DNA from 3 places in the Phytobacter cepae genome. Region 3 is predicted to be linked to each of the others. Evidence: predicted binding sites of a transcription regulator. Region 3 holds the regulator's gene; each other region holds the start of a gene.
What was found. The regulator Fur, encoded in region 3, represses iron uptake genes when iron is present. The targets are predictions, from matches to a motif close to ATAATAATGAGAACNACTATCAA.

Region 1: a site for Fur is predicted at 2,780-2,802, ahead of exbB (tol-pal system-associated acyl-CoA thioesterase). Genes of this name have one in related genera too.
Region 2: a site for Fur is predicted at 3,128-3,150, ahead of ACUY4Q_RS10530 (TonB-dependent receptor domain-containing protein). Genes of this name have one in related genera too.

What each region holds. Positions count from the first base shown of each region.
Region 1 covers NZ_CM135107.1:787,823-798,035, reverse strand. Annotated here, with positions in the region: gene ACUY4Q_RS03810 (ESA_00282 family adhesion-associated protein) at 1-406, opposite strand, end outside; gene ACUY4Q_RS03805 (hypothetical protein) at 510-914, shown strand; gene ACUY4Q_RS03800 (cytoplasmic protein) at 916-1,374, shown strand; gene exbD (TonB system transport protein ExbD) at 1,552-1,977, opposite strand; gene exbB (tol-pal system-associated acyl-CoA thioesterase) at 1,984-2,718, opposite strand; gene metC (cystathionine beta-lyase) at 2,970-4,157, shown strand; gene ACUY4Q_RS03780 (DedA family protein) at 4,288-4,950, shown strand; gene ACUY4Q_RS03775 (AraC family transcriptional regulator) at 5,420-6,319, opposite strand; gene yqhD (alcohol dehydrogenase) at 6,515-7,678, shown strand; gene dkgA (2,5-didehydrogluconate reductase DkgA) at 7,780-8,607, shown strand; gene ACUY4Q_RS03760 (carboxypeptidase-like regulatory domain-containing protein) at 8,643-9,107, opposite strand; gene ACUY4Q_RS03755 (DUF3828 domain-containing protein) at 9,213-9,746, shown strand.
Region 2 covers NZ_CM135107.1:2,245,759-2,255,971, forward strand. Annotated here, with positions in the region: gene ptsP (phosphoenolpyruvate--protein phosphotransferase) at 1-511, shown strand, start outside; gene ACUY4Q_RS10515 (PTS fructose transporter subunit IIC) at 536-1,585, shown strand; gene ACUY4Q_RS10520 (AraC family transcriptional regulator) at 1,611-2,462, shown strand; gene ACUY4Q_RS10525 (PTS fructose transporter subunit IIB) at 2,459-2,845, shown strand; gene ACUY4Q_RS10530 (TonB-dependent receptor domain-containing protein) at 3,325-5,322, shown strand; gene ACUY4Q_RS10535 (phosphatase) at 5,412-6,152, opposite strand; gene ptsP (phosphoenolpyruvate--protein phosphotransferase) at 6,472-8,982, shown strand; gene ACUY4Q_RS10545 (PTS fructose transporter subunit IIB) at 9,083-9,403, shown strand; gene ACUY4Q_RS10550 (PTS fructose transporter subunit IIC) at 9,529-10,213, shown strand, end outside.
Region 3 covers NZ_CM135107.1:3,569,819-3,580,031, reverse strand. Annotated here, with positions in the region: gene nagB (glucosamine-6-phosphate deaminase) at 1-466, opposite strand, end outside; gene nagE (N-acetylglucosamine-specific PTS transporter subunit IIBC) at 790-2,811, shown strand; gene glnS (glutamine--tRNA ligase) at 2,985-4,652, shown strand; gene chiP (chitoporin ChiP) at 5,038-6,438, shown strand; gene chiQ (ChiQ/YbfN family lipoprotein) at 6,456-6,788, shown strand; gene fur (ferric iron uptake transcriptional regulator) at 6,853-7,302, opposite strand; gene fldA (flavodoxin FldA) at 7,590-8,120, opposite strand; gene ybfE (LexA regulated protein) at 8,255-8,563, opposite strand; gene ybfF (esterase) at 8,696-9,469, opposite strand; gene seqA (replication initiation negative regulator SeqA) at 9,652-10,203, shown strand.

The DNA of each region.
Region 1 (10,213 bases), 2.4 Mb from region 3:
GCAGGTTGAGCACATCCAAATCGGAGTGCAGTACTTTTTCGCCGTTCAGGCAGCGCTTTTTTATATTGTCGTAATACTTATACACCGCAGAATTGAGATCGCTACAACGCCGCTGCGCCTCGAATAACCCCGGAACACTATTTAACTCAGCCATGTTCATTCGTTTAATCGTCGCATGGAGGAAGTCGATATATTCATGGTTAACGCGCCAGTACCAAACCGGGGTAATGGCATTCATTAGCATTGAAAAATGGTCTTCCCCTTCCTCTTTCGATAACGGATTAGTTAGCGGTGACGGCAATAGTGATTCACCCTCTGACGGTTGCTTATTGTTAGCACGCATCAATAAAAGCACACCGCCGGTCAACAGCAATAAAGCAACAACAGAATAAAAAATACTGTTCATGTGCAGACTCCATTTTTTTTGATTTTAAAAGTGTGCCATGATATTGTCAACGAACCTCACCCCTATATTTACCCTACCCTGTTGATATTAAAGGATATTAGAAATGCTGCCCGACAATCTGGTTCCGGCTCGCTTTCACATTTCCGCTGCTGAACCGGAATCCGATGAAGCAGAAAAAAACAGTAATTTAACTCAGGGAAAAAGAACGCTCTCTGATTATGCCTCCGACATATTAGCCAATGTTACACATACCGGGCAATCACGGAATATGTTACTCGAAGAACGCGACCGTCATATTAAAGACCGATTATATCGCGTGGTTAAAATCGATACCTTTGCCAGACTGCTTAATGATTTGCAGGCTGAAGGTGACATTGACGCTCAGACATTAAGTCAAATTATCGCCAACAAGACCAAAGAAATTAACGACGCAGGTAATGAAATTTGGCTTAATCTCATTACCCGCGAAAAAGATATGCCTTTGTTTTATAAACTTGGGGATGAGTAAAGTGAAAGAGGTTGAAGATAATGACGTTTATTTGGTTTTCGATAGCCATAAAAGCGATGAATTTATCTTAAAGCAAAATATTGAAGCGTTAATTCAAAACAAAAATATTACTATCCAGCGAATAGCCCATGAACTGGTATCGATTCCTGCGGCGCTGGTACGCCTCAAATGGCAGAATCGCCGGGAAATCTATGCCATTCAGGTCAAGGAAGAGATCTACGGCGCAACCATTAACGCCATCATTGAATCACGCCCTGAGCTGCAGGAAAAAATCATGGCCAGACTGGAAGCAAACTACCAGTACATTCTTGCCAGAGAGGCTGCAACGCTGCGAATCAGTCGTAAGCTGGCAGATGAAGAGTTCCGCACGGCGGTAGTCACCACCGTTGCGCTGGAAGAGCCGCCTGCGCGCAAAGAAGTGGCAAGCGAAGTTAAATCAGCCTCAGCGGTAAAAAAATAAACGCGTACATCCTCTGCACAGCCCTCTGTACATTCTGCGGAATGCGTCTCTCAAGTAAATTAAATATCACTTAAATAGCCATTAGCCCGACTAAATAAGTAACGATGACGCATTAGAAAACAGCAATAAAAAAAGGCTGGCACACGGGCCAGCCTTGGTATCAGACAGAACAGACCATTACTTCGCGGCGGCGACTTCTTCGCCCACCAATCCGATTTTCAGATAGCCTGCCTGATGCAGGGTATCCATCACTTTCATCATGGTCTCGTAATTAACGGTTTTGTCCGCACGGAAGAAAATGGTGGTGTCTTTCTTCCCTTCCGTCAGCGCATTCAGTTCATTCACCATCGTTTCATCCGTCACCTGATCGTTGCCGATAAACATCGTGTTGTCGGCTTTTACAGAGAGATAAACGGGTTTTTCCGGACGTGGCTGCGGCTGACTCGAAGAGGCCGGTAGATTGACTTTTACATCTACCGTGGCAAGCGGTGCCGCCACCATAAAGATAATCAGCAAAACCAACATAACGTCGATAAACGGCGTGACGTTGATTTCGTGCATTTCGCCATTATCGTCCAGATCTTCATTAAGACGCATTGCCATGGGGCATCAACCTACTCGTAATTTCTGGGCAGTATGGACGGGCTTTGCAGACGAGCTGGCTGCCAGGTCCAGGTCACGGCTCTGTAGCAGCAGAACCTGAGCGGCAACATCACCCAGCGTCGCTTTGTAGCTGCCGATCATACGGGCGAAGATGTTATAGATAACCACTGCCGGGATGGCAGCAATCAGGCCAATTGCCGTCGCCAGCAGCGCTTCTGCGATACCCGGCGCCACAACGGCAAGGTTGGTGGTCTGCGTCTGGGCAATACCGATGAAGCTGTTCATGATGCCCCATACGGTACCAAACAGACCCACAAACGGGGAGATGGCACCGATGGTCGCAAGATAACCATTGCCACGGCCCATGTGACGGCCCGTAGCGGCAACACGACGTTCGAGGCGGAAACCGGTACGCTCTTTAATCCCTTCGTTATCTTCGCTACCTGCGGATAACGACAGCTCATTCTGCGCTTCGTTAATAAGCTGAGTGCTCAGGCTGCGGGCATGGAATGAAGAAGAGACGTCGCTGGCTTGATCCAGAGAACGCACATCCGACAGCAGTTGCTGCTCACGCTTCAGGCGGCGCTTCTGCGAAATCAATTCCACGCTTTTGCTAAAGAAAATGGCCCATGTCACGACTGATGCCAGAATCAACCCGATCATCACAATCTTAACCACGATGTCGGCATGTTGATACATGCCCCAAACGGAAAGATCCGTTTGCATCAAATTATTACCCACTGTGTATCTCCAGGACGCATGTCACAAAATCTGAGCATAATAATATCAAAACATCGTCGAATTGATAGTAGTTCTCATTAGTATTTACATACTGCATCAATATCCCCTCTATTTCTTTGCGCCTACGCAGTAAAAAAGTCCTGCCAGGCGATATTGAGAAAATTTTATGCTTTATCTTCGGGTCAACCGTGCATCGCCTGGCAATCATGGTAGTCTGGACATCCAGACGTATAAAAACAGGTTGGGTGAAGATGACGGCAAAGCATATTGATACCGCTCTGGTCAATGCAGGGCGCAGCAAGAAATATACTCAGGGGGCGGTTAATAGCGTGATTCAGCGCGCTTCCTCACTGGTATTCGATACCGTGGAAGCCAAAAAGCATGCGACCCGCAACCGCGCCAAAGGTGAGCTGTTCTATGGCCGTCGTGGCACGCTGACCCACTTCTCATTGCAGGAAGCGATGTGCGAACTGGAAGGCGGCGCAGGTTGCGCGCTCTTCCCTTGCGGTGCGGCTGCCGTCGCCAATACCATTCTGGCCTTTGTTGAGCAGGGCGATCACATTCTCATCACCAACACGGCGTACGAGCCTACCCAGGATTTCAGCACCAAAATTCTCGCGAAGCTGGGCGTAACGACAAGCTGGTTTGATCCCTTGATTGGCGCAGGCATTGCCGACCTCATCCAGCCCAACACCCGCATCGTTTTCCTGGAATCACCGGGTTCTATCACGATGGAAGTTCACGATGTGCCGGCTATTGTGAAAGCCGTCAGAAGCGTGGCGCCTGACGCGATAATCATGATCGACAACACCTGGGCGGCGGGTATTCTGTTCAAGGCGCTGGAATTTGATATTGATATTTCCATCCAGGCCGCGACCAAATACCTGATAGGTCACTCTGACGGTATGATCGGTACGGCAGTTTCCAACGCCCGATGTTGGGAACAATTGCGTGAGAACGCCTACCTGATGGGTCAGATGGTCGATGCAGACACCGCCTATATGACCAGTCGCGGCCTGCGTACGCTGGGCGTTCGTTTGCGTCAGCACCATGAAAGCAGCATCAAGGTCGCCGAGTGGCTGGCCTCACATCCGCAGGTCGCACGGGTTAACCATCCGGCGTTGCCCGGCAGCAAGGGGCATGAATTCTGGAAACGGGATTTCAGTGGCAGCAGCGGCCTCTTCTCTTTTGTCCTCAATAAAAGGCTGACGTCGGACGAACTGGCCACCTTTCTCGACCATTTTAGCCTCTTTGCGATGGCCTACTCCTGGGGCGGCTTTGAATCTCTGATCCTGGCTAACCAGCCGGAACAGATAGCCGCTATTCGCCCGGAAGCCGAGGTGGACTTCACGGGTACGCTGATTCGCCTGCATATTGGTTTAGAAAACGTTGACGATTTAATTGAGGATTTAGCAGCAGGGTTTCAGCGCATCGTGTAGATTGAGGGCGCTGGTTGGAAATTCTGATTACGCCAGCAGAATGCTCTGTATTAATTGCGCCCGGGATCAAGGTGTTTCGGGCAATAAACGCGTACAATAGTCTCTTCTAAGCGGTACCACAGGAAAGTCCATGGCTGTAATTCAAGACATTATCGCTGCGCTTTGGCAACACGACTTTGCAGCGCTGGCGAACCCCCATGTTGTTGGCGTCGTCTACTTCGTGATGTTCGCTACCCTCTTTTTAGAAAATGGATTGCTTCCTGCCTCCTTTTTACCCGGAGACAGCCTACTCTTGCTGGCAGGTGCGCTAATCGCACGCGGCTGTATGGATTACATATCGACGCTGGTCATCCTCACTTCGGCGGCAAGCCTGGGATGCTGGCTGAGCTACCTGCAAGGGCGCTGGCTGGGCAACACGCGTGTGGTAAAAGGCTGGCTGGCCCAACTGCCGGAAAAATATCATCAGCGTGCGACCTGCATGTTTGACCGACACGGTTTACTGGCGCTGCTGGCGGGCCGTTTCCTGGCATTTATCCGCACCATTCTGCCGACTATGGCAGGCATCTCCGGGCTGTCTAACCGCCGCTTCCAGCTGTTCAACTGGCTGAGTGCGCTGCTTTGGGTCGGTATGATTACCAGCCTGGGCTATGCCATTAGCATGATCCCTTTCGTCAAACGCCATGAAGATCAGGTGATGACCTTCCTGATGATCCTGCCGGTGTTCCTGCTGGTTGCGGGTCTGGTGGGAACTATCGTGGTGGTGGTGAAAAAGAAATACTGTAGCGCTGCCTGACGCGGCACCTCCCCTCCCACCGGAGGCTGAGGGATCCCCACAAAAAAATGCGAGCATGGATAGCCCCCTCTCCTCTCTGGGGAGAGGGATGGGGTGAGGGGAAACATGCGGCTCTGAGGGTCATTTCGTTCACCTTATGTTCCTTGCTTTTCCGTAGCGCCGGAACCCGTGAACGTGCCAGGGCGGTTCACCGCCACCGCCCTGGCGACCCGGGCTCCCGGCCAGGAAAATCGCCGCTGGCGCGGTCCACTTAGCGTATTCCTTCAGGCTTATCGGGGACGGGCGAAGGTAACGTCCGTGTAAAGTCGCCCTCGCCGCGCATCCCTGCGCGTCGCCCCGGCCTTACGGATACGCTTCGTCGATTTTCAGCCGGACCCAGTCATCGCGGTAACTGTTTTATTCACATTACGCTGTGTTGTCGCTGCAAAACGTAATATTACTGGGGATTCCTCAGCACCGGAGGGGAAGATCATGCCCCTTGCATCATGCGGATCCGCGCCGCATCCTCTCCCGGCGTCACGCCAAAATAGCGCTTAAATTCGCGACTGAACTGAGACGGGCTTTCATATCCCACACGAATTGCTGCCGCACTGGCCTTCAGGCCATCGTGGATCATCAGCATCCGCGCCTTATGCAAACGGAAAGATTTCAGATACTGCAGCGGCGAGGTGCTGGTCACGGACTTGAAGTTGTGGTGAAACGCAGAAACACTCATGTTCGCTTCAGACGCCAGTTGATCCACACTCAGGTTTTCGGTGTACTGACTTTCAATACGCTTCAGCACCCGGCTAATCAGGCTGAAATGGGTCTGACGGCTGACCAGCGCCAACAGCGCGCCGCCTCCCGGCCCCAACAGTACGTGATAGAGGATTTCGCGGATTATCTGCTTTCCGAGGATACGGGCATCCAGCGGCCTGTCCATCACGTCCAGCAGGCGCTCAATGGCGCACAGGATCTCATCTGACAGCGTCGCGGAGTTGATGCCGCTTGACGCCATCGACGGACGAAACAGCTCATCCTCGCCAATGTCCATCAGCAGTTCCTGCAACTGCAGGATATCGACATTCAGGCGAATACCCGCCAACGGCACAGCGTCTGTCGCAAAGGTTTCACACTCAAAGGGCAATGGAACGGTCAGGAGCAAATATTCGTTGGTGTCATAGCGAAACACACGTTCGTTGATATAACCGATTTTATGGCCGGAAAAGAGAAAAACGATGCCTGGCTGGTACATCACCGGGGTACGTGTTCCGGGCTGGGTACCGTAAAGCAGACGCACATCCGGCAGTAGTTCACTCAGACTATTTTCGTTTATTTTCAGCAATTTAATCTGTTCAGTTAACTGCTGGCAAACCTCTTCGCGGTTCATATTCTCTTGCTCCACGCACTATTCCCGACGCTGACAGTGTGCGTACTTTTACCCTTTTTCTCCAGCGCAATGTAGAAATGGGCAAGACATCGGCAGAAATGTGCATTGAGAGGTTAGCCCATGCTGTCCACAATGGGCACCATCAGGCCGCCCTTTGCGCCGCCACGTTTTTTTACCCACATAAGGGAACGAGCAATGAACAACTTTACTCTTCATACCCCCACTCGCATTCTGTTTGGCAAAGGCGCCATCGCCGATTTGCGTGAACAAATTCCTGCTAATGCCCGCGTGCTCATTACTTACGGCGGCGGCAGCGTGAAGAAAAACGGTGTTCTGGACCAGGTTTACAGCGCGCTGGACGGACTTGATGTGCATGAATTCAGCGGCATTGAACCGAACCCGTCTTACGAAACGCTGATGAAGGCAGTGAAAATCGCTAAAGAAGAGAACATCACCTTCCTGCTGGCGGTCGGCGGCGGTTCGGTGCTGGATGGCACCAAGTTTATCGCGGCAGCCGCCCACTACCCGGACGGAATCGACCCGTGGCAAATCCTGCAAAATGGCGGCAGCGACATTAAGAGCGCCATCCCCATGGGCTCGGTACTGACCCTGCCGGCCACCGGTTCTGAATCCAACAAAGGCGCGGTGATTTCGCGCAAAACCACCGGCGACAAGCAGGCCTTTATGAACGAACACGTTCAGCCAGTCTTCGCGGTGCTGGATCCGGTTTACACCTACACCCTGCCGCCGCGTCAGGTCGCGAACGGCGTGGTAGATGCTTTTGTCCACACTGTTGAGCAGTACGTCACTTATCCGGTGAATGGCAAAATTCAGGACCGTTTCGCCGAAGGCATTCTGCTGACGCTGATCGAAGATGGCCCGAAAGCGCTGCAGGAACCGGAAAACTACGATGTTCGCGCCAACGTCATGTGGGCAGCCACTCAGGCGCTGAACGGCCTGATCGGTGCTGGCGTGCCGCAGGACTGGGCAACCCACATGTTGGGCCACGAGCTCACTGCCATGCACGGTCTGGATCATGCCCAGACGCTGGCGGTCGTGCTGCCTGCGCTGTGGAATGAAAAACGCGACACCAAACGTGGCAAACTGCTGCAGTACGCGGAGCGCGTCTGGAACATCACCGAAGGTTCTGACGATGCCCGTATCGATGCGGCCATCGAAGCCACACGCGGGTTCTTCGAACAGATGGGCGTGCCGACACGTCTGTCCGGTTACGGTCTGGACGGTAGCACCATTCCAGCCCTGCTGGCGAAGCTGGAAGAGCACGGCATGACAAAACTTGGCGAACATCAGGACATTACCCTGGATGTCAGCCGTCGCATTTATGAAGCGGCACGCTAAGCTTTTTACGCCCTCGCCTTTCGTTTTTGGACTTTTCGTCCAGACTTAATGCACACAACCTTACCGGGATCCGTCCCGGTAAGCTCATAGAGGAGGCATGCATGACACATTCAACCGTGATTAAACTTGCTGATGGCAACCTGATGCCACAGCTCGGTCTCGGCGTGTGGAAAGCGGGTAATGAGGAAGTGGTTTCCGCCATTCACAAAGCGCTCGAAGTCGGTTATCGCTCCATCGATACCGCAACTGCGTATAAAAATGAAGACGGTGTTGGCGATGCGCTGAAAAGTGCAGGCGTCCCACGTGACGAACTGTTTATCACCACAAAACTGTGGAATGACGATCAGAAACGTCCCCATGAAGCATTGCAGGAGAGCCTTGATAAGCTGCAGCTTGATTATTTGGATCTGTATTTGATGCACTGGCCGGTTCCGGCGATCGATCACTACGTTGACGCCTGGAAAGGGATGATCGAACTGCAACAACAGGGTCTGGTGAAGAGCATTGGGGTCTGTAATTTCCAGATTCACCATTTGCAAAAACTGATTGATGAAACCAGCGTGACGCCGGTGATTAATCAGATTGAACTGCATCCCCTTCTCCAGCAGCGCCAGCTACATGCCTGGAATGCAACGCATAAGATTCAGACCGAGTCCTGGAGCCCGCTGGCACAGGGTGGCGAAGGGGTCTTTGATCAGAAGATTATTCGCGACCTGGCGGATAAATACGGCAAAACCGCCGCGCAAATCGTTATTCGCTGGCATCTCGACAGCGGCCTGGTGGTGATTCCGAAATCGGTCACACCCTCACGTATCGCCGAAAACTTTGACGTCTGGGACTTCCGTCTGGACAAAGACGAGCTGGCCGACATTGCCAAACTGGACCAGGGCAAGCGCCTCGGCCCGGACCCGGATCAGTTCGGCGGCTAACCTCTCCCAAGCCCGGCATTCAAACCGGGCTTTTTTTATTTTACCGATCCATCCGCGTTGTTAAGCGGTACACGCTGGCAGACACCGGTTTCCCCGGTTTCCGGCTTCGGCGCTTGCTGCGTCTTCGGTAACGTGCAGACCACGCTCATTTCAGCAGGCCCGCCGCCAAAGGGGCCACTCAGCCGATAGGAGAGCAGTTCATCGTAGTGCTGACCCTGTGCGGTAATAAGCAAGCGAGAGATATTCACCTTATCAATGGGGCCAATCGGCAAAAAGAACGACCACTCATGATCGCCGGAGAAAGTGAATACACCGTTGCTGTCGGAGACCGTACGGGCGTCCGGGCCGTTACTTTTTAGCGTAATTTCCGCGCCAGACACGGGGTTGCCGCTACTGTCCAGCAAACGCCCTTCGACAGCTGGCTGGGACTGGGTCCGGGCGACACACCCGCTTTGCAACAGCGCCATCATCACAATGGCGGGCCAGAATCGTGTTGTCATCTCTCACTCCCTGAAAATTGATGCTCATCTCTTGGTGTGCAGAGGCTTACGCCCGCCCAAAGGCAATGCTACTCTGAACACCGTACCCCAGAAAAAGAAGCCTCTATGCAAAAATGTTTGGTCATGCTCATTGCGTGCAGTTTTTCAGCGTTGGGGCAGTCCCCACAGCGTAGCGTGGAATTGCTCTATCAGCACTATGCAAATAATGCCCCGGGCGTGGTGTTCGATGCCTCCGGCCCGGATCAGATTGTCTCCACTCGGCTGATGAAAGAGGTGGCTGAAGATCAGAAACTGACCGCTGAAGGTGACGTCGGCTATCTGAATTACGATCCGGTTTGCAACTGCCAGGATTATGACAACCTGGTGCTGGAGCGGGTGGATATTGTCACCCACGACCCGCAGCATGTGGATGCGGTCGTTCGCTTTCGTCCTTTCAGCGATGGGCCGGAAACCGTGACGCAAACGCTGGTGCTGGTCGATGAAAATGGCCGTTGGTTGATTGATGATATCGTCAATGAAACGAGCAGCTTGTATGAAGGGATGAAAGCTTATAACCGTGAGCGGGTAGAAGAAGCGCAAAGCGACGAAGCAGCGGAGAAAGGGGCCGTCAGTTCACCCTCACCCCAGCCCTCTCCCTGAGGGAGAGGGAGTGATACCCGCGCCTGGCCGTCCCCTCTCCCACTGGGCCGCGGTAACCACAGTAATATTAGGTTTTGCAGCGATAACACTGCGCAATGAGAATAAAACAGTCACCGCGATGGCAGGGTCCGGCTGAAAATCGACGAAGCGTATCCGTAAGGCCGGGGCGACGCGCAGGGATGCGCGGCGAGGGCGACTTTACACGGACGTTACCTTCGCCCGTCCCCGATAAGCCTGAAGGAATATGCGCAGTGAACCGCGCCAGCGGCGATTTTCCTGGCCGGGAGCCCGGGTCGCCAGGGCGGTGGCGGTGAACCACCCTGGCACGTTCACAGGTTCTGGCGTGACAGAAAAGCAAGGAACATAAGGTGAACGGAATGACCCCCAGAGCCGCATGTTTCCCCTCACCCTTGCCCTCTCCCCAAAGAGGAGAGGGGACTGTCCGTGCTCGTATTATTTTGTGGGGA
Region 2 (10,213 bases), 1.3 Mb from region 3:
GCAAGCACAACGTTCGGCGACAGTGAAAGAGCGGCTGCTGTCGCCGGACGTTTATGCGGTTTCACCAAAGCCCGTGCTGGCACCGGAACTGGTGCTATGGGAACTGGACGCCAGGGATAAGAACGATGCCATCAAGAGGATGGTGGATAACCTCTGGCTGCATCAGCGTACCGATAACCGCCACCAATTATGCGATGACGTCTGGCGTCGTGAAGCGCCATTTCCCACGGTTGCCGGGCAGGGGATAGCCATTCCTCACGCCCGATCGCGCCACGCCAGTGACTCCTCTATTAGCGTGGCAACGCTTGCCAGACCCGTCTTCTGGGGCGGCCAGGAGGTGGACACGATTTTTATGCTCACCATCAGTGAAAGTGCCCCCGATGCTGAACACATGAGGTATTTTTCCACCCTCGCACGGATGCTGATGAATGATGACTTTATAAAAAAGACAAAAAACTCAACCGATCCGCAGGCCCTGTACCGCCTGCTGAGCAGAACCCTGACGTTCTGAGTACCCTACAAAGATGAGGCGGATATGCTGAAGCTGCTAAAAAATACCAAAAGGCACTTTATGACCGGCGTGTCATACATGATCCCCTTTGTCGTTGCGGGCGGTGTATTGCTCGCGCTTGCCGTCATGTTCAATGGCAAAGCCGCCATGCCTGAGACGGGTTTTCTTAAAGCGATGGCCGAAGTGGGTGTCGCTGGTCTGACCCTGTTTATTCCCATTCTGGCCGGGTTTATTGCTTATTCGATGGTCGATAAACCCGGAATTGCGCCGGGGGCGATTGGCGGGCTGATGGCAAGCCAGATGGGTGCCGGATTTTTAGGGGGAATGCTGGCAGGTATCATCGCGGGGCTGGTGGTGTATGTCCTGCTGAATATCATTGAACGTCTGAAGATCCCCCTTTTTTTGCGCATGATCCTGCCCATTTTCATTATTCCGCTGTTAGGGACCTTTCTGACCGGCATGACCGTGTACTACATCATTGGCGACCCTATAGCCTGGTTGATGAAAGCACTCAGCCTCTGGTTATCGGATATGCAAAGTGCTTCATCGCTGATCATCGGCTGCGTGCTGGGCGGGATGATCGCCGTCGACATGGGCGGTCCGATGAACAAAACCGCCTTTTTCTTCGCCGTTGCCTTGATCTCCACCAATCCGCAACTGATGGCCGCCGTGGCCGCTGCCGTGTGCACACCGCCGCTTGGACTGGCGCTGGCCACCTTTATGTTTAAGAGCGTGTTTAACGATGTGGAGCGCGAAGCGGGCAAACCGGCGGTCATTATGGGGCTGATGGGGGTTACCGAAGGGGCAATCCCGTTTGCAGCCACCGATCCGGTACGGGTGATCCCCGCTATTGTCACCGGCAGTGCTGTCGCATCGGTGCTGTCATTATGGCTGGGGGCGACCGGGGCCGCGCCCTGGGGTGGGTTAATCGTTTTGCCCATTATTGGTAACCCGGTCGGCTACGTCTTCGCAATTATTTGCGGCACGGTTACAACGGCGGTCGCCGTAAAGATTTTGAAATCGACCTTAAGCCCGCGGCAAAAATCGCGCAAAGACGCAATGAAAGTGACCTGAACCTGTGAACCGAGAAGGATGGTAAGTGTTTATACAGTCGATCCTCAGTGAATTTAGCAGCCTGTGTGCCGGTGGTGAGTCCATTCTGGTGGCCAACGGCAACGCGCAACCGCCCGCCATGGCCTACCACCTGCATGTACCGCGAATTGAGCTGGCGGTAAAAGGGGTGATGAGCATGCTTATCCCGAAAGGGACCGACAGGGTCGTCAAATATGCCCGTCCGGTCGGTTCTATTACCTATATTCCAGCCAATGGCTGGAATTCACCCCAATGGGATAGCCCGGTCATCTGCATGTCGATCGTTTTCTGGAAACAGGATGTGGGTTTTAGCATCAGTAACTGGGACGGGCAGCAGTTTAAAGAGGTGGAGAAGTTTAACCTGCAAAACTCCAGCAGTACCGTGCGCGATCGCCTGCTGGAACTCGCTGAGTCCCTTGCCTGGAGCCAGAACACCACTGGCGAAACCTTCGCCCATATTGTGTACGCCTTGCTTAACGACATTCTCTACCAGGTGACGGAAGGGCTGGACAACCACAAAGGCCCGGTTTCGCTGCTTGATGAGATCAAAAAACATATTGATACCCATTACAGCTCGGATATCAGCCGCGAGAGCGTGGCCGATGCCTTTAATATTTCACCGGGTTACCTGTCGCGTCTTTTTTCTAAAGAGGCCGATGCCCGGTTTAATGAGTACCTCAAGCAGGTGCGTATTTCCCGTTCGAGAACATTATTGACCAATACAAATTTAAAAATAAATGACGTCGCAGATAAGTGCGGATTTACCGATGCAAATTACTTTTGCAAGGTTTTTCGAGACATCAATGACTGTACCCCACTTGAGTACCGACGCAAAAATAAGGGAGCGAGTATGTTATGACCCGTCCAGAGAAAGATGATGCTTTGCAGAGCACAGGCGACCATAAGCTGACTATCGTCGCAGTGACCGCCTGCGCAACCGGCGTGGCGCATACCTATATGGCAGCAGAGCAACTGGAGAAACTGGCAAAAGCACACCGTTTCGCCATCAAGATTGAAACCCAGGGGGTATTCGGTATCAAAAATACGATTACCGAGAAGGATATTATTGCCGCCGATCTTGTCCTTATCGCCTCCGATATCAAAATCGATAACCAGGATCGCTTTACAGGCTGCCGTATCCTTAACGTGAGGATCAACGCGCTGTTATTAAGCCCGGAAGAGGTTGTCAGCACCATCCGCAAAATACTTCATTTCCCACGCGGAAAGATCATAGAACTGTAATTAAAAGCCTAAAGCCCGACCCGGTTTCCCCTCGGCCCCGTGCCAGGTGGGGCTGAGGAATCCCCACAAAAAAATGCCAGCACTATAGGTCCCCTCGCCCCACCGGGGAGAGGGCCAGGGTGACCGTTTTATTCTCATTTCACCGTGATATCGCTGTAAAACGTAATGGTGCTGGGGATTCCTCCGAGGTGGGGAAGGGAATCGGGCGACAGCGAATATTCCACGCCCCTGCCTGAAAAAGCATGCCACGGACTTTGCCTGATTATTACATCATAATTGCAAATGATATTAAGATTGATTACCATTTGCAAAACGTAAACAACGGTAAAGAATAATAACGTGTCTTCACAAATGATTAAAAAATCAGCGCCAGAGATGCCTGCTATTACAGTGGCATCCTGCGTCAATGCGACATCGCGAAGACCGTTACGCAACCCAGCGACTCACTCTCGATTTCACCCCACTTTAAGGACGCTTCAGTGACTACCCAGACACGCATGGCCGTGGCGATAGCGCTCGCCCTCAGTAACCTTCCGGCCGCTGTTTTTGCCGCAGATGACGACACAAAAAACGAAGATGAGATGGTGGTAACTGCCACCGGATTCAGTCAGGAGCGGCGCGAAGCCCCGGCAACCATTTCGGTGGTCGACGAGAAAGCGCTCAACACGCGTTCGAACCAGAACGTCACTGAGGCGCTGCACGAAATGCCGGGCGTACTGACCGGGAGCGGAACCGGTAGCCTGGCGTCCGGTGACGTACAGATGCGTGGCATGGGAACAAGCTATACGGCTTACATGGTGAACGGCATCAAGCAGGGGACGCGTGAATCCCGTCCTTATGGTCACCATATTGGCGCGGAGGCGAACTTTATGCCGCCACTTGCGGCTATTGAACGCGTCGAGGTCATCCGAGGGCCGATGTCCTCGCTTTACGGCTCTGACTCCATTGGCGGCGTGGTCAACGTCATCACTAAAAAAGCCTTTAATCTCGATAAATGGACCGGCGTGCTGGAGGACAATTATTACCTCCAGGAGAAAAGTGAGTACGGAAACACCAACCAGACTAACGCTTTTATCATGGGGCCGATAATCCCTGGCAAACTGGGGGTGAGCGTCGGGGCCGATTACCTTGACCGCCGTGACGACGACAGCGTGAATGACGAGCGTTTCGTTAAGCACCAGGCCGGCAACGTCGACGCAACCGTGTCGATGTCGCCGATTGATACTCAGCTCTGGGAGCTGAATGCTTCACGCGGGCATCAGGAGAAAAGCCACAACGATAAGCAGTGGTACTGGGGCTTTGATCGTGATGCGGCCTCGCTTTCCCAGCACGCCTGGTATGGCGATGATCTGGTAGAGGTGAAGAATTTTGTCAGCTATGAGAAAGCACGGACTGAATATCGCGTACCGGGCATGTCATCGCAGTTTATCGAACAGCGCAACTTCGAAGCTAACAGCGCAAACACCTTTACCCTCGGCGATCACAAGCTGACGGTGGGGGCCAACTTCACCCGTAATGAACTGAATGACACTTTCGGTATTGCCGATAAAGTCGCACCGGGGGTCACGCCGGTCAGTAAAATCGATCGTGACGGCTGGGCGCTGTTTGCGGAAGATGCCTGGATGATGGTGCCGGACTTTACGCTCACCACCTCGGCACGCCTGGATCACGACAGCTACTTTGGCTATCACGTCACCCCAAAACTTTACGGCAACTGGACGATTGACGAAAACTGGGCGCTGAAAGGGGGGGTATCCGCCGGGTATAAAAAACCGGATCTGCGCGAGAATAACTCCGGTTTCACCAGCGTGTACGGGGCCTATCCTTACTCTGAAATCGGCATTGGTAACGATGACCTGAAACCGGAAGAGAGCGTCAACACCGAAGTCGGCGTTTACTGGCAGCAGGATGCCCTGGCCGTGGATGCGACCCTCTTTTACACCAAGTTTAAAAACAAAATCAGTGACTATACGATCTGTACCACCACGGACACGCACCAGTGTCAGTACAACGGTTATCTTGCGGATAGCGTTTCGCAGTACTTTAACGTCAGCGACGCCGAAATCTATGGTCTTGAGCTGAACGGCGACTGGCAGGTGACCGATGCGCTTAAAGCCAACGCCAACTACACCTACACCCATAGCGAACAGAAGAGCGGAACCTATAAAGGCTATGCGCTTAACGAGTACCCGACCAGCATGGCGAACGTCTCGCTCACGTGGAATGCGGCTAACGACCTTGAGCTATGGACTAAAGCAAGCTGGCGCAGTAATACGCCGGATTTAGGCAAATCCACCTCCACCGAGGCGTATGCGCTGGTTGACTCCGGGGTGCGCTACCACCTCAATAAGAACATCACCCTGATGGGCGGGGTGTATAACCTGTTCGATGCCAACCCGCGTCATGTCACCTCTTATAATCAGGCCGCCATTCTGGAAGGCCGCCGCTACAACTTCGGTGCCCGCTACGAGTTTTAATGCTTATGCCGGAGCCTGCGGGCTCCGGTTTTCATCCGCTGTCTCTGCCCCCTGGGATAGGCTCTAAGCTTCTCGACGCTGCGTTTTAATTACTTCAGTGCCGCATAAATCTCAGTCATTCTCTCTCCTCCGTGAGACTCCAGAAACGCAAGCACCCGCTGTGGCGAGACGTTGAGTATGTGGCTTTGCGGAAACCCGGTGGCGTCGATAATGTGCTGACAGGCAGTGAAATCGCCCAGCGAAAAGGCGCTATGGGCGTCGGTTCCCAGTGAGATCATCCCCCCGGCTTCGGCCACCGCGGAAACAATCTTCAGGCAGTGAGGCTCACTGCCTTTGCGCGAGTTCACAAAGGAGGCGTTGTTGACCTCCAGCGCCACATTGCAGCTTTTTGCCGCCTCGACCACGGCAGGGATATCGATCGGGTATTCCGGATTACCGGGGTGACTGATGATGTGGACTTTGCCGCTGTTGATAACAGCGATTAGCGCATCCGTGTGGGCAATCATATCGGCTGGGGCAAACACCTGCTTATGAAAACCCGCGATGATGAGGTCCAGCGCGGCATGCATTTTCTCGCTGCAGTCGGTCTCGCCGTTCGCTTTAATATTGGCCTCTACGCCTCGCAGGATCCCCACGCCGTCAACCACCCTGGGGAGAATGCGCATATTGTTGAAATGAAACTCATGGGGCGCATCAACCATCTCAGGGCCATGATCGGTTATCGCGATAAGTTGTAACCCTTTACGTACCGCCTGGGCGATATAGTCATGAACCGTGCTGTAAGCATGGGTGCTGGCGACAGTGTGCATATGCAGGTCAACGGGGTACATCATAAACTCCTCAGTGAGTGATACCGAATGGCCGCGTGGGTGCCTGAAATACGGAGATGACAATGTTGTAGCCTGTTTAGGGGGAGGCAATAAATAGAAAGAAAGGCGTTTTAATAGTAATAACGTTACCCATAGTAGTTTTGTCAACTATTTGTGAGTCTATTCACAAATTACATCGTTGGTGTGTTTTTTCCAGAAAAGGTCACTTTTTTCATATTTCAACCTGCTGGTTTACGGTCAAGGATATATAACATGAACGGCAGGGTGCTAAACCTGCTAATAAAACATCCGCAGTCGTATAAAGTATTCGGGAGTCGTTATGTCTGAAGTCATAACTTATAAATGTGAGCTAAAGGAAGGTATTCATGCAAGGCCAGCGGGGCATATTGAGCGGCTCTGTAATACCTTTGCGGCGGAGGTGAGCTGGAAAAATAATCGCAACGGGCTTGCGGGGAGTGCAAAAAGCGCACTCTCACTGGTCGCAACCGATACTTTATTTAACGACGTGTGTGACATTGTTATAGAGGGCGCTGATGCACCGGCGCAGGCAGAAAAATTACGCGCATTGCTGAAAAAATTGCCCGCTTATGAAGAGGTGCGGGAAGCGCCGTCAGCAACGGAAGCGGGGTATCTGCCCCGCTCGTTACGCGAGATACAGCCCCATTTTATCCAGGGGACGCGTGTCAGCGGTGGCGTCGCCATTGCCCGTCCGCTGGTGGTACAAAGCCTGACCCTGGAAGAGATGCTGGCGCGTAATCCGGGTACACAAGGCCCTGTCGACACGGAAATGGCACGTCTGCTGTCAGGACTGGAAGCGTTGAAATGTGAAAAGCATGCCGCGCTGGAAAGTAAAACCGGCGTAGAGCACGAGATTATTCAGGCGCATCTTTCAATTATTACTGATGCTGCATTTCAGGCGGCGATGACTGATTATATTCAGCAACACAACAATGCATGGTCAGCAGTCATAACAGCAGCGGCAGCGTTTTGTGAAATGCTTAATCGTTCATCCAGTAAATATATTAAAGAACGCGTGCTGGATGTGCTGGATATCACCACGCAGCTGCTGGTGGCTATTTATGGCGAAGCGTCTTTGCCGAAAAATAGCCTCGACATTAACAGCGCGTCAATTATTTTTGCTGACAGTCTCACGCCCAGCAAATTCCTCAGTATCGATAAAAAACATCTTGCCGGAATGGTATTAACCGCGACCGGGAAAACCTCACACACCGCTATTCTGGCGCGTTCGTTGGGTATTCCGACCTTGACGGATATTGATTTTACGGCGCTGAACCTGGACGGCCAGCAGGACATCATTATTGATGGGGACCCCGGAATTCTGATTACCGGCGCCGATGACAGCGTGCTGCGCTATTACCGCAATGAGATGGCGGTACAGCGGAACATGCAGCAGCAGATGCTGGAAAATGTGAACCAGCTGGCGACAACCGTCGACGGACACAACGTTGAGATTGTCGCCAACATTGCCAGCCTGGCAGAAGCGGAATCCGCGTTTAAGCAGGGTGCTGAGGGGGTGGGACTGTTCCGTACCGAGATGTCCTTCATGGACCGGGAAACGTCCCCGGATTACGCCGAGCTTGCCGAACTCTATACCCGCGTGGCGGTGCTTGCAGGGGGGAAGCCGGTCATCTTCCGTACTTTTGATATTGGCGGCGACAAACCAGTCGACTACCTGAGTCTCGGCGACGAGGAAAACCCGTTCCTGGGCTTCCGGGCGGTGCGCACCTATCCCCACTATCGCGACCTCTTCACCCTGCAACTTAAAGCGATTCTCACGGCGTCGGCCGCGGGCAACGCGAAAATCATGATTCCGATGATCGCCAGCGTCGATGAGGTTATCTGGTGTCGTGAGGTCCTGGAGGAGGTGAAGCAGGCGATGCGTGAGCAAGGCCTGCCGTTCTCGGACACTATTGAACTGGGCGTGATGCTGGAGGTTCCTTCCGTCCTTTTTGCGATACCGGAAATCGCCGAGTATGCGGATTTCTTCAGCGTCGGCAGCAACGATCTGACCCAGTATTTCTTTGCCGCCGATCGTGGCAACAGCCGGGTCAGTAACGTCTATGACAACTACGCGCCCGCCTTTTTACGCGCCATGCAGTTTGCCGTCGACGAGGTGCACCGGTCGGGAAAATGGATTGGCATTTGTGGCGAACTGGGTGCCAGTCCGGATTTCCTGCCGCTCTTCACCGGCATGGGCTTTGACGAGTTGAGCATGAGCGCCACCGCCATTCCGGGGGTGAAGCATGCGCTGCGTGAACTGGATTACCGCAAATGCCAGCAGCTGGCGCAGGCGGTGGTGAAGGTCAAACGCACCGACGACGTTAAAGCGATTTTGCAATCGCCGGAGGTGAACGCCAGCCGCCATAAACCGATTCTTGGCGAAGCATTTGTTTTTTGTGGCCTCGACGCTCAGGACAAAAATGAGGTCATCAAGATAATGACTGACAATCTTTGGCTGCATCACCGTACCCGCAACCGCGACAGGTTATGTGACGACATCTGGGCGCGAGAGGACACCTTCTCCACCGCGGTGGGCTATGGCTTTGCCATTCCGCATACCAAATCTGAACATATTGATGACTCCACCATCAGCGTCGCCACGCTGGCGAAACCGATTCGCTGGGGTGACGAAGAGGTATCCACGGTCTTTATGCTGACGGTCAGTAAATCGGCTGAATCGAATGCCCATATGAAATATTTCTCCACGCTTGCCCGAAAATTAATGAACGAGGATTTCCGCAATGAAATAAAAAACGCAGCACACACCGAAGTACTCTACAACCTGATGGTCAGAACGCTCGACGTTTGAATATCTGAATCATCAACTGGTAAATAAACGCTGAGACATCAAACCGTAAAGGTGTCCAGGACAGTGAACGAAAGCAATCAATAAAAGCCAGGAGTTACACATGAAAATTGTCGGCGTAGCAGCTTGTATTACAGGCGTGGCACATACTTATATGGCGCAGGAAGCTATCGAGCAGGAATGCAAAAAGCGTGGCTATGAGGTGAAAGTCGAAACCCAGGGTGGCATGGGGATCGAAAACGAATTAAGCGAAGATGAAATTGCCGAGGCAGACGTCGTTATTATGGCCGTTGCAATCGGTATTGAAGGCGTTGAACGTTTCGAAGAAAAAGAAGATGAAGGGCGTGTTATTTCCCTTAACCCTTCTGAAGTGGTGCGTGACCCGGCAGCCATTATTGACAGAGCGGAAAAACTGGTTCAGTAAAATTTCCTACTGTTAATCAAGGTGCGTTATTTAATCTAACTATTACCTGCGAACACTGCGATTTATTTTTACACCCCCTGGGTGGGACGGTGCACATCTAAATAGCAGGGTCAAGGAGAATAAACATGTCGGATATGATGAAAACCGTGAAGGATGATTTAGTCAAAGCATTCAGTACCGGTGTCTCTTATATGATGCCGGTGGTCGTGGTCGGCGGTATTTGCCTGGCGTTATCGCTGGTGGGCGGTGAGCCCACGGCAGGCAAAGGCATTGTGGTCACCAATGGGTTTATGCTCAACCTCGGTGCAATTGGCAGCGCCGGGCTGGGGATGATGATTCCGGTGCTTGCGGCGTATATCGCTTACTCGATAGCCGGTAAACCGGGCCTCACGCCGGGCATCATCACGGGCTTTATGGCGGCAACGCCGCTCGGTGAATCCCATGTCGTTACCGGGTTCCTTGGTGCGATGTTGCTCGGCATCATGAGTGGCTACGTGGCGAAATGGATCAAGGGCTGGAAAGTGCCAAAAGCCCTGATGCCGGTTATGCCCATTATGATCATTCCTATTGTCTCCAGCTTTATTGTTGGCATGGTCTACCTGTATATCCTGATCGGGCCGATTGGTATTGCCATGAAATGGCTGGTGACCATGCTGTCGAATATGCAGGGCACGAGTGGCGTAATAATAGGTCTGATTGTCGGAGCGATGGCAGCCTTTGATATGGGCGGCCCGGTAAATAAAACCGCCACTGCCTTTACTCTCGCATTAATGGCAGAAGGTATTTATGGGCCAAACGGGGCTTATCGTA
Region 3 (10,213 bases):
GAGAGGCCAGCGAAGACGCAGGTTCGTTGAATGCGATGTGACCGTCGTTACCCACGCCACCCATAAACAGGTGAATTTTGCCGTAGGAACGGATTTTTTCTTCGTATTGACGACATTCTGCGTCAATATCCGGGGCATTACCATCCAGCAGATTAATATTTTCTGCCGGAATATCAACGTGATCAAAGAAGTTGCGGTGCATAAAGCTATGGTAGCTTTCCGGATGCTCTTTTGGCAGGCCGACATATTCGTCCATGTTGAAAGTTACAACATGCTGGAAGCTAACCTGGCCCGCTTTGTGCATTTCAACTAATGCCTTATAGGCCGTCAGGGGAGTGCCGCCAGTTGGCAGGCCGAGAACGAACGGGCGATCTGCGGTAGGTTTAAAGGCGTTGATACGGTTTACGATATGACGTGCAGCCCATTTACCGACTTGTTCTGCTGTTGCCAGAGGGATCAGTCTCATTGTTCATCTCCAGGTTGAATTTAAAAGTTCGTGGATTGCAAGCCGTACTGAAGTAAGCGTAATGCAGTTTTGCTCTACAAGGGGGCAATCCGTGTTGATTTTTTTAATCATAAAATAAGTTTTGCTTGTTAGCCAGCAAAGTGGAGGGTTAATAACGATATTTGGTGACTGTAATCACAAAAAGTGTGCATTTAATTTGCGAGGCGAATTAATTTTTCACACACTGATACTGTCGTAAAAAAAGGCCGTGCTTTCAGGTTTAAGTAAGACAATAAAAAAATACTGTTTCTAAGCGCCCGGTGTGGGGTCAGAGGGGGAATAACGTGAGTCTTTTAGGTTACTTACAAAAGGTAGGTCGCGCACTGATGGTGCCGGTCGCCACGCTGCCTGCAGCAGCAATTTTAATGGGGGTCGGTTACTGGATCGACCCGGTAGGTTGGGGTGGTGATAATGCGCTGGCAGCGCTCTTTATCCAGTCTGGATCTGCCATCATCGATAACATGGGCGTGCTATTTGCAGTGGGTGTTGCCTACGGTATGTCCAAAGATAAAGACGGTGCTGCCGCGTTGGCAGGCTTCGTCGGCTTCCTGGTATTAACGACGTTGTGTTCGCCAGCAGCCGTTGCCATGATTCAAAAAATTCCGGCCGATCAGGTGCCTGCTGCATTTGGCAAGATCAAAAACCAGTTCGTTGGGATCATGGTCGGTATCATCGCGGCAGAGCTTTACAACCGCTTTAGCAGCGTTGAGCTGCCGAAAGCGTTGTCGTTCTTTAGCGGTCGCCGTCTGGTGCCGATTCTGACCTCTTTCGTGATGATCGTTGTAGCGTTCATTCTGATGTATATCTGGCCGGTGGTGTTCAGCGGTCTGGTAGGCTTTGGTGAACATATTCAAAAACTTGGCTCTGCGGGCGCGGGTATCTATGCCTTCTTTAACCGCTTGCTGATTCCGGTAGGTCTGCACCACGCGCTGAACTCCGTATTCTGGTTCGACGTAGCGGGTATCAACGATATTCCTAACTTCCTCGGTGGCGCGCAGTCTATCGCTGCAGGTAAAGCTGAAATCGGGATTACAGGTCGTTATCAGGCGGGCTTCTTCCCAATCATGATGTTCGGTCTGCCGGGTGCAGCACTGGCTATCTACCAATGCGCACGTCCAGAAAACAAAGCCAAAGTTTTGGGTATTATGATGGCGGGTGCCTTTGCCGCCTTCTTTACCGGGATTACTGAACCGCTGGAGTTCTCCTTCATGTTCGTGGCGCCGGTACTGTATTTCATCCATGCAGTGCTGACCGGTATTTCCGTGTTTATCGCTGCGACCATGCAGTGGATTGCCGGTTTCGGGTTCAGTGCGGGTCTGGTGGATATGGTGCTCTCGTCACGTAACCCCCTGGCCGTACACTGGTACATGCTGATTCTGCAAGGCCTGGTATTCTTTGTTATTTACTACGTGGTGTTCCGTTTCACCATTCTGAAATTCAACCTGTTGACGCCGGGCCGTGAACTGGCTGTTGCGGGTGACGAAGCTGATGGTCGGGACGTCAACGTGAGCGCAGGTTCAGAGCAGGATGTTGCAGGTCTGGCTCGCCAGTACATTGCCGCTATCGGCGGTTCTTCTAACCTGACCGGTATTGATGCCTGTATCACCCGTCTGCGTCTGAATGTAAAAGACTCTGCGCTGGTGAATGAAGCGATGGCGAAACGTCTTGGTGCGACCGGTATTATTCGTCTGAATAAAACCAGCGTGCAGATTATCGTCGGCTTTGTGGCTGAGAAAATCGCGAACGCGATGAAGACTGCGGGCAACGTACCTGCCGCTGATACGGCAGCCCCGGTTGCGCCAGTGACGGCTGCAGCGGTTAAGCCTCAGGCGGTGCCTAACGCATCCGTCATTGCAGAACTGGTCTCCCCGATTACCGGCGATGTCGTTTCTCTGGATGAAGTGCCGGATGAAGCCTTCGCCAGCAAAGCGGTCGGTGATGGTGTGGCGATTAAACCGACAGACAAAGTGGTTGTCGCTCCGGCAGCCGGGACCATTGTGAAAATTTTCAACACGAATCATGCGTTCTGTCTCGAAACCGAGAAAGGGGCGGAGATCGTGGTTCATATGGGTATTGATACCGTCGCGTTGGGCGGCCAGGGCTTCTCCCGCCTGGTTGAAGAGGGTGCCGTTGTGGTTGCCGGCCAGCCAGTCCTCGAAATGGACCTGGACTACCTGAACGCAACAGCACGTTCGATGATTAGCCCGGTCGTTTGCAGCAACATCGACGACTTCTCGGGTCTGGTACTTAAAGCGCAAGGGTCGGTCGTTGCAGGGCAAACGCCGCTGTATGACATCAAAGGCTAATGACTTAACCCGTTAGCATTATCAAAGCGGCAGAGGATTTCCTCTGCCGCTTTTTTTTGCCGCCGTTTCACGCTTCCGCTTTGTATATATTTTCCGTAACTAAGGGTTGTCTCCAGGACCCGCTTATAAGATCATGTGCCGTTATACGTTGTTTACGCTTTGAGGAATCTACGATGAGTGAGGCTGAAGCCCGCCCGACAAACTTTATTCGTCAGATCATTGACGAAGATCTGGCCACTGGTAAGCATAATTCTGTTTGCACCCGTTTCCCGCCAGAGCCGAATGGTTATCTGCACATTGGTCATGCTAAATCTATCTGCCTGAACTTTGGCATCGCCCAGGATTACAACGGACAGTGCAATCTGCGCTTCGATGACACGAACCCAGTAAAAGAAGATATCGAGTACGTTGAGTCTATAAAACATGACGTAGAGTGGTTGGGTTTCCACTGGTCCGGCGATGTGCGTTATTCCTCTGACTATTTCGATCAACTGCACCAGTATGCGGTTGAACTGATCAACAAAGGGCTGGCGTTTGTTGATGAACTCTCCGCTGACGAAATCCGCGAATATCGTGGTTCGCTGACCGCACCGGGCAAAAACAGCCCGTTCCGCGATCGCAGCGTGGAAGAGAACTTGGCGCTATTCGAAAAAATGCGCGCGGGTGGCTTCGAAGAGGGTAAAGCCTGCCTGCGTGCTAAAATCGACATGGCATCGCCGTTCATCGTGCTGCGCGACCCGGTGCTCTACCGCATTAAGTTTGCCGATCACCACCAGACCGGCAGCAAATGGTGCATCTACCCGATGTATGACTTCACCCACTGCATCAGTGATGCGCTGGAAGGGATTACCCATTCTCTGTGTACGCTGGAGTTCCAGGACAACCGTCGCTTATACGACTGGGTACTGGACAACATCTCTATTCCGGTTCATCCGCGTCAGTACGAATTCTCGCGTCTGAATCTGGAATACACCGTGATGTCCAAGCGTAAGCTGAACCTGTTGGTCACCGACAAGCACGTTGAAGGCTGGGACGATCCACGTATGCCGACCATCTCTGGCCTGCGCCGTCGTGGTTATACTGCGGAGTCTATTCGTGAATTCTGCAAACGCATTGGCGTGACCAAGCAGGATAACACCATCGAGATGGCCTCTCTTGAATCCTGCATTCGTGAAGATCTGAACGAAAACGCGCCACGTGCGATGGCCGTTATCGATCCGGTTAAACTGGTTATCGAGAACTATCCTCAGGGCGAAAGCGAAATTGTGACCATGCCGAATCATCCGAATAAACCGGAGATGGGCAGCCGTGAGGTTCCGTTTAGCGCAGAGATTTGGATCGATCGCGCCGACTTCCGCGAAGAAGCCAACAAGCAGTACAAGCGCCTGGTGATGGGCAAAGAAGTGCGCCTGCGTAACGCCTATGTGGTGAAGGCTGAGCGTGTGGAGAAAGATCCCGACGGCACTATCACCACCATCTTCTGTACTTATGATGCGGACACCCTGAGCAAAGATCCAGCGGATGGCCGTAAAGTGAAAGGCGTCATTCACTGGGTGAGTGCGGCCCACGCGCTGCCGGTTGAAATCCGTCTTTATGACCGTCTGTTCAGCGTGCCAAACCCAGGCGCCGCTGAAGATTTCCTCTCGGTGATGAATCCGGAATCTCTGGTCGTTAAACAGGGTTATGCTGAGCCGTCATTGCAGTCTGCCGCAGCCGGTAAAGCTTACCAGTTTGAGCGTGAAGGTTACTTCTGCCTCGATAGCCGTTATGCAACAGCTGATAAGCTGGTCTTCAACCGCACCGTGGGTCTGCGTGACACCTGGGCGAAAGTCGGCGAGTAATTAACGCGCGACTTTATCTGAACGCCGCCCCGTGCGGCGTTTTTTTATTCTTCCCATCTGAAATTTTAATAATTGTCTGTGATTGACATGAAAAGTTGTTTTAATTTTTTCATTCTCATCCTTCATTTTCCCGATTATTTAACGCGATAAATTACCATTCCCAACTGTTATTCCACGTCTGCGCCAAAACGGATTGAAATCTGTGTTCCTGGTCATATTCCTGATGCTCATTCAGGTAAAGTGCTTGATCATTCATGCGGGCAAAAATAATCTTGATTCGTGGTGTGAAACAAGTTTTTAGCACTCACAGCTATTCCCTGGTTTTAATTTGTTGCTGAATGCCTTTGCACAGCACTTTTGTTTTTTTAGTCAAAGAGGAACAATTATGATCGCGTTTGTCGCTAAACGTAAGGCGATAGCGTTAGCTATTGCCAGCACAACAGCAATATCAGGTTTAATGATAACCCCTGCGGTAAATGCCGAAGGTTTTGTCGATGATTCAACGCTTACCGGCGGGGTGTATTACTGGCAGCGTGAACGCGATCGTAAGGACGTCACCGACGGTAATAAATATAAAACAAACCTTGCACACTCAACCTGGAATACTAACCTCGATTTCCAGTCCGGTTATGCAGCAGATATGTTCGGTATCGATATTGCCGCGTTTGCGGCAATCGAAATGGCAGAGTCATCCGGCAGTGCACACCCTAATGAAATGGCGTTTTCCAATAGTCACAAAGTCTATGACGAAGACTGGGCGGGCGACAGAAGTGGGGCCAGTCTTTATACCGCGGCGGCAAAATTTAAATATGGTCCGGTATGGGCGCGAGCGGGTTACATTCAGCCAACGGGGCAGACACTGCTGGCCTCCAACTGGAGCTTTATGCCGGGTACGTATCAGGGTACGGAACTAGGTGCAAAACTTGATTATGAAGATTGCGGTGCACTGAGTTTCTCGTATATGTGGGCCAATGAATATAAAGCCCCCTGGTACAACGAAACCGATTATTTCTATCAAAATGATGGCGTGAGCAAGATTGATTATGTCCATTCACTCGGCGCGCAATATGATTTTAAAAACGATCTCATTTTAGAAGCGGCATTTGGTCAGGCGCAGGGCTATGTTGACCAATACTTTGCAAAAGCCAGTTATAAATTTGATATTGCGGGCAGCCCATTGTCGACAAGCTATCAGTTCTACAGCTCACGCGATAAAGCATCTAATCACACCATCAATGATATTTATGACGGTACGGCCTGGTTACAGGCACTGACCTTTAATTATACCGCAGGGCCTGTCGATTTACGTCTTGAGGGAACATGGGTCAAAGCCGATGGTCGCCAGGGATATTTCAATTCGCGTATGACGCCGCTTTATGGCTCGTCAAATGGCCGACTGGATATCTGGTGGGATAATCGTTCTGACTTTAACGCCCATAATGAGAAAGCGGTATTTGTTGGCGCTATGTATGATCTTAAAGATTTAAATCTTCCGGGCTGGGCGGTAGGCGCATCCTATGTGTATGGCTGGGATGCCAAGCCATCCAACGTTTCCTCTGGCGACCAATACTATAAAGCCAATAATTCAATTAAGGAATCCGCTTACAGCCTCGACGTCGTTTACACCCTGCAGGATGGTCTGGCGAAAGGGACGTTATTTAAACTGCACTTCACGCAGTTTGATAACCACTCTGATATTCCAAGCTGGGGCGGTGGTTACAACAACATCTTCCAGGATGAGCGCGATGTGAAATTTATCGTGATCGCACCGTTTACGATTTTCTGATGCGAGAGAAGGGCAAAATGAAAAAAAGCATAATGATTCTGTTTATGACCCTGGGACTTGCTGGCTGCGTACAGCAACCCTCAGCGCCGAAAGAAGATATGCGTTTGAGAGCAGCTTACAGTGCCTGCATTAACACCGCAGAAGGATCGTCGGAAAAACTTGAAGCCTGCCGTAGCGTGTTAGACGTGTTGAAGTCAGAAAAGGCACATCAACAGTTTGCTCATGAAGAATCCGTCCGTACACTGGATTATCAGCAGTGTCTGGACGCCACGCATACGGGCAATGGTCAGGCGGTAAAAGCGAACTGCGATCGTATCTGGCAGGAAATTCGCAGCAACAATACGCCGTAGACACTCTTTTTGTACCACCAATAAAAAAGCCAACCGGAGGTTGGCTTTTTACGTTTACGGAAGATTACTTCGCAATCTCGTGGGCGTTTTCATCGCTGCGGCAATCGCCTTCAGCGCAGTGGCCATAGAGGTACAGGCTATGGTTCGTCAGGCGAATGCCGTGTTGAGAGGCGATTTCACGCTGGCGAGCTTCAATGGAGTCATCACTGAATTCAATCACTTTGCCGCAATCGAGGCAAATCAAGTGATCGTGGTGATGTTGCTGAGTCAGTTCGAAGACAGATTTGCCGCCTTCAAAATTATGACGGGTTACGATCCCGGCATCATCAAACTGGTTCAGAACACGGTAAACCGTGGCCAGCCCGATCTCTTCGCCCATGTCAATCAGGCGCTTATATAAATCTTCCGCACTGACATGATGGTTGTCCGGCTCCTGAAGCACTTCCAGGATTTTCAAGCGAGGAAGCGTGACTTTCAGGCCGGCCTTCTTTAATGCGGTATTGTTGTCAGTCATGCGGAATCTGTCCTGTTGCTAAACGGTTCGCTCCCCAAGGGGAAGCTACAAGGAATGCACTGGGAAATGCGTCTCATTATAGAACTGCCATGTCTAAATGAAAACTGCAAGCCCTCAAGTAAAGTAAGCGTATAAAACGTGGTAGTGCCAACAAAGTCCGTTGCGCTACCCGTTTTAACCAGGCCATATTGTACAGTGCTGGCGGCAAAAGTTAAAAAAATGTAGCAATTATTTCCATTGGTTTTAACTATCGATCTGGCGCAACCCGCAGGATGCGCCAAACAGCATCAGGCATTGATGATATCGTTAAGATTCAGCTCTTCGGAAATCTGTTTAACCCATTTATCCACGCGTGCAGCGGTCAGTTCTGGTTGACGATCTTCGTCAATGGCCAGCCCAACAAAATGGTCATCATCGGCAAGGCCTTTAGAGGCTTCAAAGTGGTAGCCTTCGGTCGGCCAGTGACCCACAATCACCGCGCCACGTGGTTCGATGATGTCACGAATTGTCCCCAGCGCATCACAGAAGTACTCTGCATAATCTTCCTGGTCACCACAGCCAAACAATGCGACTAACTTGCCATTGAAATCAATGTCTTCCAGCGTCGGGAAAAAATCATCCCAGTCACACTGCGCTTCGCCGTAATACCAGGTCGGGATGCCAAGCAGCAGAATGTCATAGCCTTCCAGATCCTCTTTGCTGCTCTTTGCAATGTCGTGTACATCTGCAACGTCTTTACCAAGCTGTGCCTGGATCATCTTTGCGATGTTTTCGGTATTACCGGTGTCGCTGCCGAAAAAAATGCCAGTGATTGCCATGAGTAAAATAACCTCTTGAAACTTAATGATATGGTGGTGGCGTTTAGCCCACGGATAAGGGCAATCATAGCAGATCAGAGAAGCACGCGGAAACTGCAATCGCGTCGGACTGCACTCTCTGCTACATGAAAACGTTATTCAGATGAAGAATCAGAGGAATCAATGCTGTTCAGCGCTTTTAGCTGCTCCAGCAACATCTCTTCGATGAGTTCGCTGCGACTCATTTGACGCGCGTCAGCCAGGGCGTTTAATGCGTCAACGGCCTCCGCGTTGATTTTCAGTTCGACGCGTTTAAGCCCACGAAATTTATCGCGTTTAAGCTGATTGCGTTTGTTAATGCGCAATTGCTCGTCGCGAGAGAGCGGATTGGTTTTAGGACGTCCCGGGCGACGCTCATTCGCGAACAGATCTAGGGTCGTGCGGTCCGTTTGTTCTTTAGCCATGATTTAAGAAATACTACGGGAAGTACAAGCAATCGAGCCTGAGCCCGGGTTGATTAGCGCGCCATCATACATCAGGGAGGCAGGGACGCCAACGCCCGGGCGCGTTATGATGACCGAGCGCCGGGTTTTTAATCAGTTTGTCTTTTCAGCAAGATAACGACGAATAGCGCGCAAAACCGCTTCCGGCTTTTCCGCATGCACCCAGTGTCCGGCACCGGCAATGACATGCGCCTTCGCCTGCGGAAACTGTTTAAGCAGAGGCTGACGATACTGCTCGGTCACGTAAGGGGAGTTGCCACCGGGGATGAACAGGGCAGGGTGGTCCCAGACCGGCACCTCTTCCCAGCCGACAATGTGGGGGTACTGCTCCCACAGCACGGGGACATTAAAGCGCCATTGCCCGTCAACAAAGGACTTCAACAAAAATTGAATCACCCCTTCTTCATCGATGACGGTGCGCATCACGGTGGCCGCTTGTTGTCGCGTCGTGGCCCCGGCATCCGTCACCGCATTGATAGCAGCAAAAATCTCATCGTGGCGACGCACGGCATAATCCACGGGGGCAATATCAATCGCTACCAGTCCGTCAATACGTTCCGGGGCAATCGCGGTTAAGGCCATGACCGCTTTCCCTCCCATTGAGTGACCGATAAAGGTGGCCCGCTCAAGGGAATGCGCGTCCAGCGTATCAACCAAATCCTGGGCCATCGCGGGGTAATTCATTTCGTCCGAACTCGCAGAAAGCCCATGATTACGCATGTCCACCTGAAGGATGTCATGGTCGCTCACAAGGTCGCGCGCCAGAATGCCAAGGTTATCCAGGCTGCCAAACAGGCCGTGGACTAACACGATGGGAGAATTGTTGTGCGATTGTTGTGCAGATTGCGCTCGGGTATTCAATTTCATGGCAAAGTTCTTTTTTTCGCTCTTTCGGATTAGGGTATTATGTTGAACATTCTGCCGCCCGGCTGCAAGGTTCAGACACAATCTAACTTAGCCGCCACTCAGGTTTAGCGCTATCCGCTGTTGAGATTTGACTTTATAATCTCAATAACTTGTATTCAGATAAGACACTGCACTGGATTAAAATGAAAACGATTGAAGTTGATGATGAACTCTACAGTTATATTGCCAGCCACACGAAGCATATTGGTGAGAGCGCATCCGACATTTTACGGCGCATGTTGAAATTTTCCGCCTCCTCTCAGCCTGCCGCCACGACGCCTGCCGCTGCAAAAGAAGCCCCTGTTACGCCGAAAGTCGAAGAGAGTAAGCCGACCAACACCGCGAAAGACAAAGTTCGTGCGGTGCGCGAGTTGCTGCTTTCTGACGAATACGCCGATCAGAAAAAAGCCGTTAACCGTTTCATGCTGGTGCTGTCTACACTCTATTCTCTGGACAACAAAGCCTTTGCAGAATCCACCGAGTCCCTGCACGGGCGTACCCGCGTATACTTTGCGTCTGATGAACAAACCTTGTTGCAAAATGGCACGCAGACCAAGCCAAAACAGGTGCCAGATACACCATACTGGGTCATCACCAACACTAATACGGGTCGTAAATGCAGCATGGTAGAACACATCATGCAGTCAATGCAGTTCCCGGCGGAATTGATTGAAAAGGTTTGCGGCACAATTTAATCCTTGCATA